Regions from separate parts of the Saccharomonospora sp. genome, predicted to be linked through region 1. Evidence: riboswitches for the same ligand, from Rfam matches in the RefSeq annotation. Region 1 holds a riboswitch; the other holds the start of a gene.
What was found. A riboswitch is a leader RNA that binds a small molecule or an ion and turns the genes downstream of it on or off. The one in region 1 is predicted to bind S-adenosylmethionine.
Positions count from the first base shown of each region.

Region 2: another riboswitch for S-adenosylmethionine. It lies ahead of M7H19_RS00765 (ATP-binding cassette domain-containing protein); the one in region 1 lies ahead of thrC (threonine synthase).

Region 1 is NZ_DAHVQP010000025.1:10,117-18,604, forward strand. Features, by position in the region: gene M7H19_RS02295 (ComEC/Rec2 family competence protein) at 1-276, shown strand, start outside; gene thrC (threonine synthase) at 170-1,432, opposite strand; SAM riboswitch class I at 1,444-1,577, opposite strand; gene holA (DNA polymerase III subunit delta) at 1,689-2,669, shown strand; gene rpsT (30S ribosomal protein S20) at 2,859-3,119, opposite strand; gene M7H19_RS02315 (VOC family protein) at 3,300-3,689, shown strand; gene M7H19_RS02320 (class I SAM-dependent methyltransferase) at 3,706-4,302, opposite strand; gene lepA (translation elongation factor 4) at 4,418-6,298, shown strand; gene M7H19_RS02330 (nitronate monooxygenase) at 6,449-7,501, shown strand; gene M7H19_RS02335 (zinc-binding dehydrogenase) at 7,629-8,488, opposite strand, start outside.
Region 2 is NZ_DAHVQP010000011.1:6,576-15,063, forward strand. Features, by position in the region: gene M7H19_RS00750 (fatty acyl-AMP ligase) at 1-1,668, opposite strand, end outside; gene M7H19_RS00755 (ABC-F family ATP-binding cassette domain-containing protein) at 1,694-3,523, opposite strand; gene M7H19_RS00760 (4-(cytidine 5'-diphospho)-2-C-methyl-D-erythritol kinase) at 3,557-4,483, opposite strand; gene M7H19_RS00765 (ATP-binding cassette domain-containing protein) at 4,568-5,572, opposite strand; SAM riboswitch class I at 5,759-5,858, opposite strand; gene rsmA (16S rRNA (adenine(1518)-N(6)/adenine(1519)-N(6))-dimethyltransferase RsmA) at 5,912-6,769, opposite strand; gene M7H19_RS00775 (resuscitation-promoting factor) at 6,819-8,237, opposite strand; gene M7H19_RS00780 (TatD family hydrolase) at 8,445-8,488, opposite strand, start outside.

The DNA.
Region 1 (8,488 bases):
AGTGTCGGGGCGGACAACACCTACGGCCACCCCAGCCCCGAGACACACCGGGTGCTTCGTGGGCTGGGATCGTTGGTAGCCAGGACCGACACGGGCGGTGACACCGCCGTGGTGCTGCACGACGACGAACCCGCGGTTGTCCGAAGAGGACCCTCGATACGGCGGCGGTTCAGGCGTCCAGTGCGGCTTGCACGGCCTCCACCGACGGTGGAACCGTTGCCTTGGGGCCGACGTGATCACCGAGCGCGTCGAGCGTCTTCAAACCGTCCCCGGTGATCAGTAGGACGGTCTCGGCATCGGGATCGAGCTTGCCGGTGTCGACGAGTTTCTTCGCCGTCGCCACGGTGACTCCACCGGCCGTTTCGGTGAAGATGCCCTCCGTTCGCGCCAGCAGCCGGATTCCTTCCACCACTTCGTCGTCGGTGACGTCCTCGATCGCACCACCGGTGCGCCGCACGGTGTCGAGCACATAAGGCCCGTCGGCGGGGTTGCCGATCGCCAGCGAACGGGCGATGGTGTCGGGTCGCACCGGCTGCACCACATCGTGACCCTCGCGGAAAGCCGTGGACACGGGCGAACATCCGGTGGCCTGCGCGCCGAACACACGGTACCGGCTCGGGTCGACCAGACCGAGTTCACCCAGTTCCCGAAAACCCTTGTCCACCTTGGTCAGTTGGGAACCGGAGGCGATGGGGACGACGATCTGTTCGGGCAGCCGCCAGCCGAGTTGCTCGGCGACCTCGAAAGCGAGGGTCTTCGACCCCTCCGAGTAGTAGGGACGCACGTTGACGTTGACGAACGCCCATGTCTCGTGCTCGGCGGAGAGCTCGGTGGCCAACCGATTGACGTCGTCGTAGTTGCCGTCCACGGCGACCAACGCACCGTCGTACACGGCGGTCGTCAGTATCTTCGCCCGCTCCAACGAAGACGGGACGAGCACGACCGAACGCCACCCCGCCCTGGCCGCGGCAGCGGCGACGGCGTTGGCGAGATTTCCCGTCGAGGGGCACGCGAGCGTGTCGAAACCGAACTCGTGCGCAGCGGCCAGCGCGACAGCGACCACCCGGTCCTTGAACGAGTGCGTCGGGTTCCCGGTGTCGTCCTTCACCCACAGTCGGCGCACCCCGAGTGCCTTCGCCAGCCGATCGGCACGCACCAGTCGCGTGAAGCCGGGCTCGGTGTTGGGAATCTTCTCGACATCGGACGGGACGGGCAGCAGCTTCTTGTACCGCCAGATGTTGCGAGGCCCGGACTCGATCTCCTCCCTACGGACCCGCCCGAAGTCATAGGCGACCTCCAGAGGCGAGAAGTCGTGCGGAGAGACGAACTCGGGAGCCAGGGGTTGACGGTGGCCCTCTTCCTTCGACACCAGCTCAACGGCGGGGCCGAGATCGACGGCGCGGTCGGAGTGTGTGGCTGCCACTACGGTCATCGCGAGGTCCTTCCTCATCTGTCCCGCTGACGCGGGGCGGAATTGGCACCGATGCCGTCAGCTATCTCGCAGGATTCGAGATGACAGGCTGACGCCGGTTGCCGGGGCTTCAACGGGCCGGTCCCTCTGCCCCTCTGGATGAGCTATTCGATTGTGTGACGTGGCGGTCACCGCGACGTCGAGTGGCAGCCTACGGCAGGGATATCGGGATGCGCCACCACCGTGCGGGCGAAGTCGGCCGTGGCAGGATCGAGACGTGACCGGTCCAACCACCACACCACCGCCGTTGCATCTCGTTCTCGGCGAGGAGGAATTGCTCGTCGAACGGGCTGTTCGCGAGGCCTTCGACACCGCGCGCCTGGCAGACCCTACGACGGACGCGACCCGGGTGCGCGTGAGCGATCTCACTCCGGCGCAGTTCGCCGAGTTGGTCAGCCCGTCGCTGTTCAGCGAGGGGCGTGTCATCGTGCTCGACGCAGCGCAGGAGATCTCCCAGGAGAACGCCGACGCCGTGCTGTCCTATGTCGCCGCTCCGGCGGACGGCATCGTGCTCGTGGTCGTGCACAGTGGGGGAGGGCGCAGCAAGGCCGCGAAATCGTTGCCTTCGGCGTTGCGTAAAGCCGGTGCGGTGGTCACGGAATGCCCCAAGATCACCAAAGCCGCCGAGCGGGAGGCGTTCGTCCGCAACGAGGTACGCCGAGCGGGCGGGCGTATCGACGCGCCGGCTGTGGTGGCCCTCATCGACGCGGTGGGCACCGACCTGCGAGAGCTGGCGTCGGCAGCGGCTCAGCTGGTAGCCGATTCGGGCGGTTCGGTCGACGAAGAGGCGGTACGTCGTTACCACCGGGGCCGTGCCGACGTGACCGGTTTCCAGGTCGCGGAGAAGGCTGTGGCCGGGGATCGTGCGGCCGCGTTGGAATCACTGCGGTGGGCGCAGCAGATCGGGGTCGCCCACGTGTTGATCGCCGACGCCCTGGCCGACGCGGTGCGCACGATCGCCCGGGTGTCGGCGGCCGGCCGTGGTAACCCCAACCACATGGCGGGGGAGCTGGGCATGCCGCCGTGGAAGATCCGCAAGGCGCAGAGTCAGTCCCGTGGTTGGAGTTCCGGGGGCCTCGCCGAGGCCATGCGGGTCGTCGCCAAGGTGAACGCCGAGGTCAAGGGCGCGGCGGCGGACCCGGAGTACGCACTCGAACGTGCGGTGCTCGACATCGTCTCCGCCCGCGATCGGCGTTGAGCGCGCAGAGAAGTCGGGCAGGTCGGAAACGGTCGTAAAGACAGGTCGGGAAACAGCCGGGGAACGGCCGGAAGCAGGCGAAAATAGTCGAAAACAGGCGAGAACAGGCGAGAACACTGAAGGTCCCGGCGACCTTGTCGTTTCCGGGACCTTCGGCGTTTTTGCGGCGGCGTTGTCGTCCGCGGCGATTCAGAGCGCGTTGACGCGCTGGGCCATCGCGGACTTCTTGTTCGCGGCCTGATTCTTGTGGATCACGCCCTTGCTCGCGGCCTTGTCGAGCTTGCGGGCGGCTTCGCGCTGCAGTTCCACGGCCTTGGCCTTGTCGCCGGCGTCGGCGGCCTGGCGGAACTTGCGGATCGCGGTCTTCACCGCCGACTTCACCGACTGGTTGCGCTGGCGCCGCTTCTCGTTGGTCTTGATGCGCTTGATCTGGGACTTGATGTTGGCCATGTACGCGTTCCTTCTTCTTATCGGCGGTTACGTCGTTGCCGCGCTCGTACGGCCCCGAACCGTGGCTGGTGCGGGTTTCCTCCCCTGCGGAATGCCGCACGACAACGATTGACCAGCCTAGCAACGCTCGAAGGTCGTGAATGTCGCACCCCCGGCCCGCATCGTGAGACGGTTGAGGTCATGGACGTGCTGAGCAGTCGCATCCTGCTGAATCCGAAAGATCCTGAGGTGACCACGGCCTTCTATCGGGACATCCTCGGGCTGGCGATTTACCGCGAGTTCCCCGGCGGAACCGTGTTCTTCCTCGGCGGTGGCTTTTTGGAGGTCGTGGGCCGGGGCGAGGAAGGGCGCACGCGGGACGTGTCGTTGTGGCTTCAGGTGAGGGACCTGCCCGCGGTCGTCGCGGAGTTGGAGGGGAAGGGCGTCGAATTCGATCGCGAGCCACGGCGGGAGCCGTGGGGTCTCAACGAGGCGTGGCTGTCCGACCCCGATGGCACTCGCATCGTGCTCGTGGAGATCCCGGCCGACCATCCCTTGCGGGTCGACATCCGGGACCACCCGGATAGGTAGAGGGCGGGTAGCCCGCTCAGCTCGGACGCCAAGCCCGCAGTTGCGCCGCTCGGGCGGCGAGTGGGCCGGGTGGTTGCCATGTCCACGTCTGGGTGTCGGTGAATCCCGCGTCCTCGGTCTCGGCCGCGAGAGCGTGGCGGGACACCGACAGCCACTTTTCGTGTGCGGAGAGCACGATCCGCCCGCCGGGGCGCAGCACGCGGTACAGCTCGGCGAAAGCGGCGGCCCGGTCCTCCCACAGGTGTACGTTGTTGACGCTCAGCACGACGTCGGCGGTCTCGGCGTTCAGTCCGGTCCGGGCGGCGGTCGCGTGCCGCAGCAGCACGTTCCCCGACCGGATCGCGTCGGCGCAGCGCTTCCGACACAGGTCGAGCATCTCGCGTGACGGGTCGATGCCGATCACCAGCCGTGCTCTCTCGGCGGCGGCCTCGAGTCCGACACCCGGTCCCGGACCGACGACGAGTACCGTCTCCTCCGGGCCGGGCTTGGCCACCGACACGACGTGTCGTTCGGTGGCGGCGTTACCACGGGCCATCGCTATGCCGCCCAGCCTGCCCAGTGGGCCTCGGGGGCGGCCGAAAGCGCGATCGAGTGCCTGTCCGAGAGAACTCATAGTTCGAGGTCAGCACGAAAGTCGCGACCTTGCATCGGGGATCACCCCGGAATTCCCCTGTGGGGCACCATGGGAACATGGACTTCACCAGCCGCGAGTGATCCGAGGTATCTGAGTGACACAGCCACGCCCGTCAGCCGACACCACGTTCACACCGCCGGAGTTCATCCGTAACTTCTGCATCATCGCCCACATCGACCACGGCAAGTCCACCCTGGCCGACCGGATGCTGCAGCTCACCGGTGTGGTTGAGGAACGGACGATGCGTGACCAGTACCTCGACCGCATGGACCTGGAGCGGGAGCGGGGCATCACCATCAAGGCGCAGAACGTGCGCCTGCCGTGGCGGTACGAGGGCCAGGACCATGTGCTGCACCTGATCGACACGCCGGGGCACGTCGACTTCACCTACGAGGTCTCGCGTGCGCTGGAGGCCTGCGAGGGCGCCATCCTGCTGGTGGATGCGGCGCAGGGCATCGAGGCGCAGACGTTGGCGAACCTCTATCTCGCTCTCGACAAGGACCTGCACATCATCCCGGTCCTCAACAAGATTGACCTTCCCGCCGCCGAGCCCGAGAAGTACGCCGCCGAGCTCGCCAACATCATCGGGTGCGACCCCGGGGACGTGCTGCGGGTCTCGGCGAAGACCGGGGAGGGCGTGCAGGAGCTGCTGGACCAGGTGGTGACGCAGGTGCCGCCTCCGGAGGGTGACCCGGACGCGCCTCCGAGGGCGTTGATCTTCGACTCGGTGTACGACACCTACCGCGGTGTCGTCACCTACATCAGGGTCGTGGACGGCAAGATCACGCCGCGGGAACGCATCAGGATGATGTCCACGAACGCCACGCACGAGCTGTTGGACGTCGGCATCATCTCCCCGGAACCGAAGTCGTGTGCCGGTCTCGGGGTGGGTGAGGTGGGATACCTCATCACCGGGGTGAAGGACGTCCGGCAGTCCAAGGTAGGCGACACCGTGACCCTCGACCGCAAGGGCGCCGAGGAACCTCTCGCGGGTTACCGCGAGCCGGTGCCCATGGTTTTCTCGGGCCTGTATCCGGTGGACGGCTCCGACTACCCCGTTCTGCGTGACGCGCTGGACAAGTTGCGGCTCAACGACGCCGCCCTCAGTTACGAGCCCGAGACGTCCGCGGCGTTGGGTTTCGGTTTCCGGTGCGGGTTCCTCGGGCTGCTGCACTTGGAGATCACCCGGGCCAGGTTGGAGCGCGAGTTCGGCCTCGACCTGATCGCCACGGCTCCGAACGTGGTGTACCAGGTGTTCATGGAGGACGGCACCGAACACATCGTCACCAACCCGACGGACTGGCCCACCGACGGCAAGATCGACGAGGTACGCGAGCCGGTCAGCAAGGTGACCGTGATCGCGCCCTCGGAGTTCATCGGCGCCATCATGGAGCTCTGCCAGGGCAAACGCGGTCAGTTGCTGGGGATGGACTACCTGTCGGAAGACCGGGTGGAGCTGCGGTACAAGCTTCCACTGGCCGAGATCATCTTCGACTTCTTCGATGCGTTGAAGTCGCGCACCCGTGGCTACGCCTCGCTCGACTACGAGGAGGCGGGTGACCAGGCCGCTGATCTGGTCAAGGTGGACATCCTGTTGCAGGGCGAGCCGGTGGACGCGTTCTCCGCGATCGTGCACAAGGACGCCGCCTACGCGTACGGCAACAAGATGGCGAGCAGGCTGCGAGAGCTCATTCCGCGGCAGCAGTTCGAGATCCCCATCCAGGCCGCTATCGGGTCCCGCATCATCGCCCGCGAGACCATCCGAGCCATCCGCAAGGACGTGTTGGCCAAGTGCTACGGCGGTGACATCTCGCGTAAGCGCAAGCTGCTGGAGAAGCAGAAGGAAGGCAAGAAGCGCATGAAGACGGTCGGCCGCGTGGAGGTGCCGCAGGAGGCCTTCGTCGCCGCGCTGTCTTCCGGCGATGGGGACAAGGCGGACAAGAGCGACAAGAGCAAGGGCAAGGGTAAGAAGTAGCCTCCGAGGGAGTCCGTTTCCTCCGCGACTCCCTCCGTGGCGCGCCCAGATCTCGTCCGTGGGCTTGTGTCACCTCCGGCTTCACGGGAACGAGGGTGTGAACCGGTGGGCGCGTCACCTGGCCGGTGAGCTTATTCGTACGCTTGTGCCATGTTCGACAGCTTGCGCGTGCCCGTGATCGCCGCGCCCATGGCCGGTGGCCCCTCCACGCCCGAGCTCGTCGCCGCGGCGGGGCGAGCCGGAGCCTTCGGATACCTCGCGGGCGGATACCTCACCGCCGCGAGTCTGGCCGAACAGATCGCGGTCGTCCGGCGCCTGTCGGACACCGCCTTCGGAGTGAATCTGTTCGTCCCCGGAATACGCTCCATTGTAGACGCCAGTGCGTATGTCGAGCGGATGAGCCGAGAGGCCGAACGGTTCGGTACGGAGCCGGGGGAGCCTCGTTGGGACGACGACGGCTACTCCGCAAAGTTGGACCTGCTCGTAGAGTCACGGGTTCCCGTCGTCTCGTTCACCTTCGGATTGCCCGCCGAGTCGGACATCGAACGGTTGCACGAGGTGGGTACCACCGTGGTGGTCACCGTGACGTCGCCGGACGAGGCGCGTCAGGCCACCGAGGTCGGCGCCGACGCGTTGTGCGTGCAGGGATTCGAGGCGGGTGGTCACCGTGGCCTGTTCACCGACGACCCGGACGATCCCTGCGGAGGCGCGCTGTACGGGCTGTTGGCCGCGCTGCGGCTCGTCTCGGGGGTCACCGACCTGCCGTTGGTGGCCGCAGGGGGCGTTGTGCACGGTGCCGACGTGGCGGCCGTGCTCACGGCGGGTGCTGCGGCGGCGCAACTGGGAACCGCGTTCCTGAGGGCCGACGAGGCCGGGACGAACGCCACCCAGCGGCAGGTACTGGCCGAAGGCGAACGGCCTACCGCGTTTACGCGGGCGTTCAGCGGCCGTCCCGCCCGCGGTCTGGTCAACCGTTTCCTGCAAGAGCACTCCGACCATGCTCCGGCGGCCTATCCCCAGTTGCATCGGCTCACCAAGCCGGTGAGGGCCGCGGCGAGTCAAGCGGGCGATCCGGAGGCCATGTCGCTGTGGGCGGGGCAGACCTATGCTCTCGCCCGCACCGGATCCGCTGCCGAGATCATCGACACGCTGTGGAGTGAGGCTCGGGAAGCCTTGACCCGGGCGGCGAGGCGATTCGGGTAACACGCCGTCGACGAGAGCCATGACTCGCCGCGCACGCTCGCGGACCGGGTGCTTCGACGTGGCGAGCCGGTGCCGAAACCTCGGCTCGCCACGTCGCCCGGTACTTCCCCGAGGGGCGGTCAGGTCGTTATCCCTGATGGGTAAAGACGATCTTGCCCGCGGTGTTTCCGTTCAACATGTCGGAGAAACCCTGTGCCGCCTCGGACAGGGGCAGTTCAGCGCCGATCTGTGGGCGAATCCCCATCAGGTCGACGTAGGAGAGCAGATCGGCCAGCTCGTCACGCGTGCCCATCGTCGAACCCACCACCCGTAGCTGGAGGAAGAACACCCGCTGCAGGTCGGCGCTCGGGTCCGGACCGCTCGTGGAGCCCGAGACCACGACGGTGCCGCCCGGCTTCAGCGACTTCAGCGAGTGGGCCCACGTGGCCTTCCCGACGGTTTCGAACACGGCGTCCACCCGTTCCGGCAGGCGCGCCCCCGATTCGAACGTCGTGTGCGCGCCGAGACGCTCGGCCAGAGCCCGCTTCTCCTCCGTCCTCCCGGTCACCCACACGCGGAAACCGGCGGCACGCCCCAGCTGGACGAGCGCCGTGGACACCCCACCGGACGCGCCCTGCACCAGCATCGTCTGTCCCGGCCGCAGCCCTGACTTGACGAACAACATGCGGTAGGCGGTCAGCCACGCGGTCCCCATCGTGGCGGCTTCCGTGAAGGACAGGCCCGCGGGCTTGGGCAGCACGTTACGTGCGGGAACCACCACACTGCCGGCGAACGTGCCCTGGTACTTCTCGGTGAGCAGGGTCCGCTTCGGGTCCAGCGTGTCGTCACCACGCCACGCGGGGTCGTTGACCACCGAGTGCAGCACCACCTCGGTGCCGTCGTCGAGAACACCTGCTCCGTCACAGCCGAGGATCATGGGGAACTGGTCGGGTTTGATCCCCACCCCCCGCAGGGTCCAGATGTCGTGCATGTTGAGGCTGGCAGCGC
Region 2 (8,488 bases), on a different contig from region 1:
GATCAGGTCACGGTATTGCGTGGCGGTCGCCGCGCGCTTGACCTTGCCGGACGGCGTCTTCGGCAGGCTTCCCTTGGGCAGCACCACAACCGAGTACGGGCGGGCGTCCACGGCGGAACGCACCCGAGCGGCGACTTCGTTCGCCAGCGCGTGTTCCGCGTCGGCATCACCGGACACAGTGGATTCCAGTACCACGGCGAACCGTTCCCGGCGTGTACCGGCGTCGATACGCACCGCCACGGCGTTGCCCGCCCGGACACCCGGGACGGAGGATGCGGCACGTTCGATGTCGGTCGGGTACACGTTGCGGCCACCGAGGATGATGACGTCCTTCTTCCGCCCACAGATGACGATCTGGCCGTCCACGAGGTAGCCGATGTCGCCCGTGGCGAACCAGCCGTCGGCGTCCTGCGTGTCGACGGGGCCGTCCACCGTCAGGTATCCGGGCGACACCGCGTCGCCGCGCAGGTGGATCTCGCCCACCTCGCGCTCACCGCGCACGGTGCCGTCCTCGCCGACGATCCGAGCTTCCAGGCCGGCCAGTGGGCGGCCGAGCACGGCGAACTGCCGTACCTGGTCGGTTCCGCGGCGTGGGTCGTCCTCGGGTACGGCAACGGCGCGGTCGTCGGCCTCCAACGCTTCGGCCTCCACGACGTCCACGGTCAAACCCGTGAACAGGGGCGCGAAGGACACGGCGAGGGTGGCTTCGGCCAGGCCGTACGCGGGGAACACGCATTCGGCGGGCATCCCGAAGCGCGCGCCCGCGTCGGTGAAGGTACGCACAGCCGTCGGGTCGATGGGCTCGGCGCCGTTGAGCGCGATCCGCAACGTGGACAGGTCGTAGGCGTCGCCGTCCTCGACCCTGGCCAGCCTGCGACCGACGATGGCGTAGGCGAAGTTCGGGGCGGCCGTGGTGGTGCCGCGGTACTTGCTGATGAGTCCCGGCCACACCAGCGGGCCGCTGAGGAATTCGACGGGCGTGATCTTGATGAGTTCCACGCCGAACGTCATGGGCACGGTGAGGAATCCGACCATGCCCATGTCGTGGAACAGGGGCAGCCACGACACCATGACGTCGGACTCGACGTCGAACTCGGCCCGCTCGATCATCGCGCTGATGTTCGAGTACAGGTTCGCATGGGTGATCTTCACGGCCTTGGGGTCGGCCGTGGACCCACTGGTGAGCTGCAGCAGCGCGAGCGCGTCCTCCTCGGTGGGGACGGGTTCGGCCAGCGGCTCCGCGGCGAGCAGGTCGTTGATGGATCGGTAGGCGATCTTGTGCTCGTCGAGGACGGGGGCGAGACCGTCGAACGGTTCACCGAGCACCACGAGTGACGAGCCGATCATGCGGAGAACGCGCAGCGTGTCCTCGGCCCACTTCGCGAGGTCGGTGCGGGCCGTGGGTTGGTGCAACATCGTGACGCTGCCACCCGCGAGCCACACGCCCTGCACGGTGGGGGCGATCAGTTCGGGAGCGCCCGCCAGTACCGCGACGGCCCCACCGGGTTCGAGTCCCGCTCCGACGAACCCACCGGCGATGTGGCGGGCACGTTGGTGCACCTCGGACCATGTCCTTCGCACGGGTTCCCGGGGTTCCCCGGTGACCATTCCACGTTGCCGTCCACCCGCATTCGCGGTGGCGACCATCGTCTCCACGAACCGACTCATGAGTAAACTTTAACCTCGCCCGGTTTCACTCCAGTGCTTCGGATGTCTCCAGCCAACGCTGTTCGAGCTCGTCTTTCTCCGCGAGTACGGCTTTGAGCTCGTTGTTCAGTTCCATGAGCCGATCGGGGTCGGTGGCGGCTTCGGCGAGCGCCTCGTGCAATCGCGACTCGCGTGTGTGCACGGCGTCGAGTTTGCGTTCCAATTTGGCCAGTTCCTTCGTGGCCGCTCGCCACTCGGCCGCGCTGAGCTTCTGTGTCGAGGCGGATTCCCCGGTCGCCCGTTCGGCACGGTCGGCTCGGTCGGCACGGTCACCGCGGGTGTCCCGGCGTTCGCGTGCCCGTTCGGCCCTGGTGTCCAGGTATTCGTCGATGCCGCCGGGAAGGTGCGTGATACGACCGTCGCCGAACAAGGCCACCACGCTGTCACACACGCGCTCGACCAGGTATCGGTCGTGCGAGACGACCACGAGCGTGCCCGCCCACGAGTCGAGCAGGTCCTCCAGCTGTTGCAGGGTGTCGATGTCGAGGTCGTTGGTGGGTTCGTCGAGCAGCAACACGTTGGGTTCGGACATGAGCAGCCGCACGAGTTGCAGTCGACGCCGCTCACCGCCGGAGAGGTCCTCGACGGGGGTCCACTGCCGGGTGCGGCCGAAACCGAGCCGCTCGGCGAGTTGGGAGGCAGACAGTTCCTGTTTGCCCAACGTCACGCGGGAGGCGACCTTCTCGACGGCCTCCAGCACCCGCAGGTCTCCGGGAAGGTCGTCGAGTTCCTGTTTCAGGTGCGCCAGTCGCACCGTCTTCCCCTCGATGCGGCGGCCCGTGCTCGGTTCGACCTCCCCGGCCAACAACCGAAGCAGCGTGGTCTTGCCGGAGCCGTTGACCCCGACGATGCCGATGCGGTCGCCGGGGCCGATGCGCCAGGTGACGTGGTCGAGCAGGGTGCGCTCCCCCGCCGAGAGGGAGACGTCCTCCAGTTCGAGCACCGTCTTGCCGAGGCGTCGTTTGGCGAACGCCAGCAACTCCGCCGAGTCCCTCGGTTCGGGAACGTCGGAGATCAAGGCCTCGGCGGCCTCGACGCGGTAGCGGGGTTTGGAGGTGCGGGCCTTGGCGCCGCGTTGGAGCCAGGCGAGTTCCTTCCGGGCGAGGTTGCGGCGCTTCTCCTCCGCCGCCGCGGCCAGGCGGGCGCGTTCGGCTCGCGCGAACACCCAGTCCGCGTAGCCGCCCTCGTACTGCTCCACCTGCCCGCCGGCCCCCGCTCTCGTCGTGTCGGACACGACCTCCCACGTGCGTCCGCACACGGTGTCGAGGAACCAGCGGTCGTGGGTGACGACCACGAGCGCGGTCTTGCGCGACAACAGGTGGTCGGCCAGCCAGCGCACGCCTTCGACGTCGAGGTGGTTGGTGGGCTCGTCGAGTACCACCAGGTCCAGTTCAGCCACGAGCGTGGCGGCCAGCGCGACCCGGCGCCGTTCCCCACCCGACAGGGTCCCGGTGGGCGTGTCGAGACCGATCGCGGAGATGCCGAGTCCCTCGACGATCGAGCGGACCCGGGCGTCGGAGGCCCACTCGTGTTCAGCGGCGTAGCCGGCCAGCACCACACCGCCGACCGTGCTGTCCTCGGGAAGTTCGGTGCGCTGCGTGACGACCCCCAGGCGAAGGCCGCGCGCGTGACTCACCCTGCCCGAGTCGGGCTCGCTGATGCCCGCCAGCACTTCGAGCAAAGTCGTCTTACCGCCGCCGTTCAGGCCGACGACTCCGATGCGCTCCCCTTCGCTCACGCCGAGGGACACGCCGTCGAGCAGCATGCGTTCGCCGTAGGATTTGCTGACCGACTCCAGGTTGACCAGGTTGGTCATCCGCTCGTTTCGTCCCTTCCCCGTGTCACTCCGTCACTCGTCGCGCACACGTGCGCCTGGCACCGGGCCGTGTGCGACCCGAACCGTGCGGCACACACCCGCGCCCGCCAGCTCGGCGGCCACTTTCAACGCCGAGTCGCCATCGGAGCACAGGAACGCACACGTCGGGCCGGAACCCGACACCACGCCCGCGAGCGCACCCGCCGTGACCCCGGCGCGCAGTGTGCGGCGCAGACCCGGCCGCAACGACACCGCCGCCGCCTGAAGGTCGTTGCCGAGCAGCGGCGCGAGTCGATGCGGGTCCCCGGACGCGAGTGCCTCCAACAACGCTTCGGGCGGGCCGACCCTGGGCGGATCACCCGCCTCGCGCAGCCGGTCGAGTTCGCCGTACACCTTCGGCGTGGACAGGCCACGCTGGTCGAACGCCAACACCCAGTGGAAGGTGTGTCGCGACAGCACGGGTACGAGCTGTTCCCCTCGTCCGGTGCCCAACGCCGTGCCGCCGTAGAGGGCGAACGGCACGTCACTACCGAGCGTGGCGGCCACTTCGGCGAGTTCGTCCCGGTGCAGTTCCAGCCCCCACAGAGTCGAACACGCCAGGAGCGCGGCGGCGGCGTCGGCGCTGCCTCCCGCCATGCCTCCGGCCACGGGAATGCCTTTGCGGATCACCAAGCGCACCCGGTCGGCCTCCTCGGGCCGACCGGCGTACTCGGCCAGCGCGCGCACGGCCCGCACGGCGAGGTTGTCCTCGTTCGTCGGCACCAGTCGGGCGCCCTCACCGGACACCTCGACGCCGGCTGCCTCGCTCACCAGCGCGGTCACCTCGTCGGTTAGTGACAGCGCCTGGAACACCGTCGTCAACTCGTGGTAGCCGTCATCCCGCACGTCACCGACGGACAAATGCAAGTTGATCTTCGACGGCGCCCGCACGGTCACGGGCGGCGGTACGGCGGCAAGCACGGGTTCCAGCCTACTTGGCCGCCCGGACGTACCCAGCCGAGGCGGCGACTTAAGCCGCGCTCAGGCCGTGGCTCGGACCGTGACTCAGGCCGCGACGTTGCGCAGACCGAACATGGGGGTGCTGACGTGCGCGCCCCGCTCCGCGATCCAGGCGAGCGCGGCGTCGGCGCGCTGGCCCTCCACACCGAGCCGGAACCGCGCCACGGGCGTGTCCCCCAACCTGGTCAGTCCTCCGCCGATGGTGGTGAAGTCGACGTCGAACCGGGCCGAGGCCTCGGGCAGCAGGGCGCCCACGGCGGCGAACCCGATGAGGACGACATCCACGGTGCGGTCGTAGGCCCCGAAGTGAGCGCGGGACGTGTTGATCGGTGGCAACATCGCCTCGGCGAGCTGGCTTCCCGGCTTACCCAACAGCCCCAGCAGGGTGCCCGATTCGACCACCGTGCCGCGATCCAGCAGCGCCACCTCGTCGCAGACCCGGCGGGCGACGTCGGCGTCGCGTGTGGTGAGGACCACGGTCGCGCCCAGCTCCGCCCTGGCCCGGTCGAGGACGGACAGCACCGCCGCCGACTCCTCACCGTTCACCCCGTCGGTGGGGTCGTCGGCGAACAACACCGACGGCGACACCGCCAACGCCCTCGCGACGGCCACCCGGCGTTGCTGGCCGGGCGACAGTTCGGACGGCAGGCGCGCACCCGACCGAGACAGCCCGATGACGTCGAGCAGAGTGCCCACGCGCTGCTTACGCTGCGCGGGCTCCACGCCCATGCGTTCCAACGGGGCGGCGACGTTACCCGCGACGGTGCGTTCCGGCCGCAACCCGGGGTCCACCACCGCCACCTGGCGCTGCGCACCCCACAACCTGCGGCCCGTCAGCTTGCTGATGTCCATGCCGTCGTAACGCACCACGCCCTGGTCGGGACGTTCCCGAAGCGCGACGCAACGGGCCAGAGTCGTCTTCCCCGCGCGCGCCGGACCGACGATGCCGTACAACGAACCCGCGCTCACGGAAAGAGTGGCGTTCCGCAGCGCCACGACGGGCGCGGTCGTGCCGGGAAAGGATTTGCTGACGTTCTCGACAGTGATCACCACGGCTCCAGGGCAGCTCAAAGCAGACGTCCAGCGCGGACGTCGAAGAAACAACGACAGTGGATCGACGTGACTCGAAAGCGACTTCTTCAGCCGGAAACGATGTGGCTACAACACGCCGACGCCGTACGGCGGCCCTGGTCGATGACTCGGCGCTGCGTCAGCAATCGAGAGCGATACACAGTTCCTCCATCGATCCTGGCGTTAGCACCTGCCCCCACTCGATGACAGTGGGCGGTTGCTGCGACGTCGTAGAGCCAGGTCTCTCAGTCGCTCGGGATGGATACCCCCAGAGTACACCCGACCGAACAGGTCGTTGACAAGCCTGTTGGGGCGAGATCACACTGTCGCCGCAGCGCGGGCGATGGCGGCGAACTGTTCGACGGTCAACCGTTCCCCTCGCGTGGTGGGGTCCACCCCGGCGTCAGACAGCAGGTCGGCCGCGCGGTCGGCCGAGCCCGCCCACGATGTCAGCGCCGCGCGCAGGGTTTTGCGCCGCTGCGCGAACGCCGCGTCGATGAGCGCGAATACCGTGTCGCGGTCGGCGTCCGGGGGCGGTGTGGAGCGTTCGAACTCCACCAGGGAGGAATCGACGTTGGGGACGGGCCAGAACACCGACCGCGGCACCGAGGCGACCTTGCGGGCATGTCCGTACCACGCGAGCTTCACGCTGGGCACGCCGTAGACCCGGCTGCCGGGCCGCGCCGCCATCCGGTCGGCCACCTCGGTCTGGACCATCACGAGGGCGTGCCGCAGCGACGGCAACTCGGCGAGCAGATGCAGCACCACGGGCACCGCCACGTTGTACGGCAGGTTGGCCACCAACGCCGTCGGCGGGGTCGGCAGCTCGTCCGCACGCAACCGCAACGCGTCCCGTTCGACGACGGTGAGCCGCTCGACGGCGCCGGGCGCGTGCTCGGCGACGGTGTCGGGTAGCCGAGCGGCCAGCACGGGATCGATCTCCACCGCCACCACGTGCGCACCGGCATGGAGGAGGCCGAGTGTGAGGGAGCCGAGTCCGGGCCCGACTTCGACGACCACCTCGCCCGGGTCGACCCCCGCCAGGCCCACGATGCGGCGCACCGTGTTGGCGTCGTGCACGAAGTTCTGGCCGAGTTTCTTCGTCGGTCGCAAACCCAGCGCCGCAGCCAACCGGCGAATCTCAGCGGCTCCCAGCAGCCCCGGTGTGTCGGTCACCGGACCAGCCTAAAGACCTTCTCCGAGCACAGGACGACGGGCGTTGCCTCTACAGGCCGAGCTGCGCCGAGCAGGCGGGCCAAGCGCCGTAGTCGCCCCGGGCGTCCCGCAGCTTGGTCGCGATCGCGATCTGCTGCTCACGCGTGGCCTCGTGCGGGTAGGCCGCGTACTGGGAACCGCCGTAGGCGTCCCAGGTCTGCTTGTTGAACTGCAGACCGCCGTAGTAGCCGTTGCCCGTGTTGATGGACCAGTTCCCGCCGGATTCGCACTGGGCGAGCGCATCCCACACCGCCCCGTCAGCGACGGGCGGAACCGCGGGCTTCTTGGTGCCGACGCGAACGACCTTGTCCTTCGCCTCTTTGACGATCTCGGTGGACAGTTCCTCACTGTGCACGATCTCGCCGTTCTTCTTCGTCACCCGGTAGGTGACGACCTTCTCGCCCGGTGTGCCCTCGTCCTCGACGATCTCCTTGCCCTGCTCCAGGGAGTCGTCCTCGATGGTCCGGACCTCGGGCTCGATCGTCTCGGTCTTGTTCACCACCGACACACCGGTGCGACTGATGTGCACTTCGGCGCCGTCGGTGAGTTTGAAGTCCGCGCCCTCTTCGATCTTGTCCTGCTCGCCCAGATCGAGGTTCAGCTCGTTGAGCAGTTCTTGGGCGGTGACGGCGTTGGTGGTGATCTCGCGGGGTTTCTCGCCACCGTCGTAGAGGGTGACGGCCTTCTCGGTCTTGACCTCCAGGCGCATGCCGTCCAGGGGGACCTCGCCGGACAGCGGCGCAGAGAACCACGTGCCGCCGGTGTTGAGGTGGTCGAGGTCGAGCTGCGCCAACGCCTCGCGCACGGTGGTGGCGCGCACCCACGACTCGCGGGCCTCGCCGTCCACCACGACGGTGAGCTGGCGGCCACGCTCCAACTTGATGACCCCACCGTCACCGACCGGCGCTTGCGGGGACGGGGACAGGGCGTCGTGGGCGCCGACGTCGATGCCGGCGTCCTCCAGCACCTCGCCCACCGTGTCGCCGTAGCTGCGCACGGTCTGCCGCTCACCGTCGACGTCGACGGTGACGCTCTTGTTCATCGCGAGCGCCGCGGCACCGCCACCGGTGAGGGTGATCATGACCGCGAGGACGGTGCCCCGCAGGAAACGCTTCTTCCACGTCTTGACCGCGCCGACGAAGCCGTCCTCGTCCTGGTCGGCCTGCGACTGCCCGCCGTCCGCCTCCGGGGACGTCTCGATGCTCGCCGCGATCGGCGGGAGCATCATCGTCTCGGCGTTGATCAGCCGAATCAGCTCGTCGACGTCGACGTCGGCCTGCTCCATGAGGGCTTCGGCGTCGGGGCCGAGTGCCGTCAGCACGTCGTGGGGTGTGACTTCCGGCTCGGGCGAGAAATCGAGTTCGTCGGCCTCGCTCGACCTGTCGAGCAAGCCCGTGGAGGCACCCGTCTGCCCGTCTCTACCAGTCACAGGGTCGATCCCTTCACGTAAGTACACCGACTCCCGCAGTCAGCGCCGCCCTCATGCGCCCCGCAGGACGCTCTCCCCGACGTACACCGACGTGACTGTGGGCCAGGCGGGTGATGATCGATGTCGGACCACCACCCAGCACGGTCACGGGACCATAACGAGTGCCAAGGGGTTGCGCAAACACCCCCCGTCGTCTCGTGATTTTCCTCACGAGCTCTCCGGCGACGATCCGACACCGTCGTTTTCCGTGA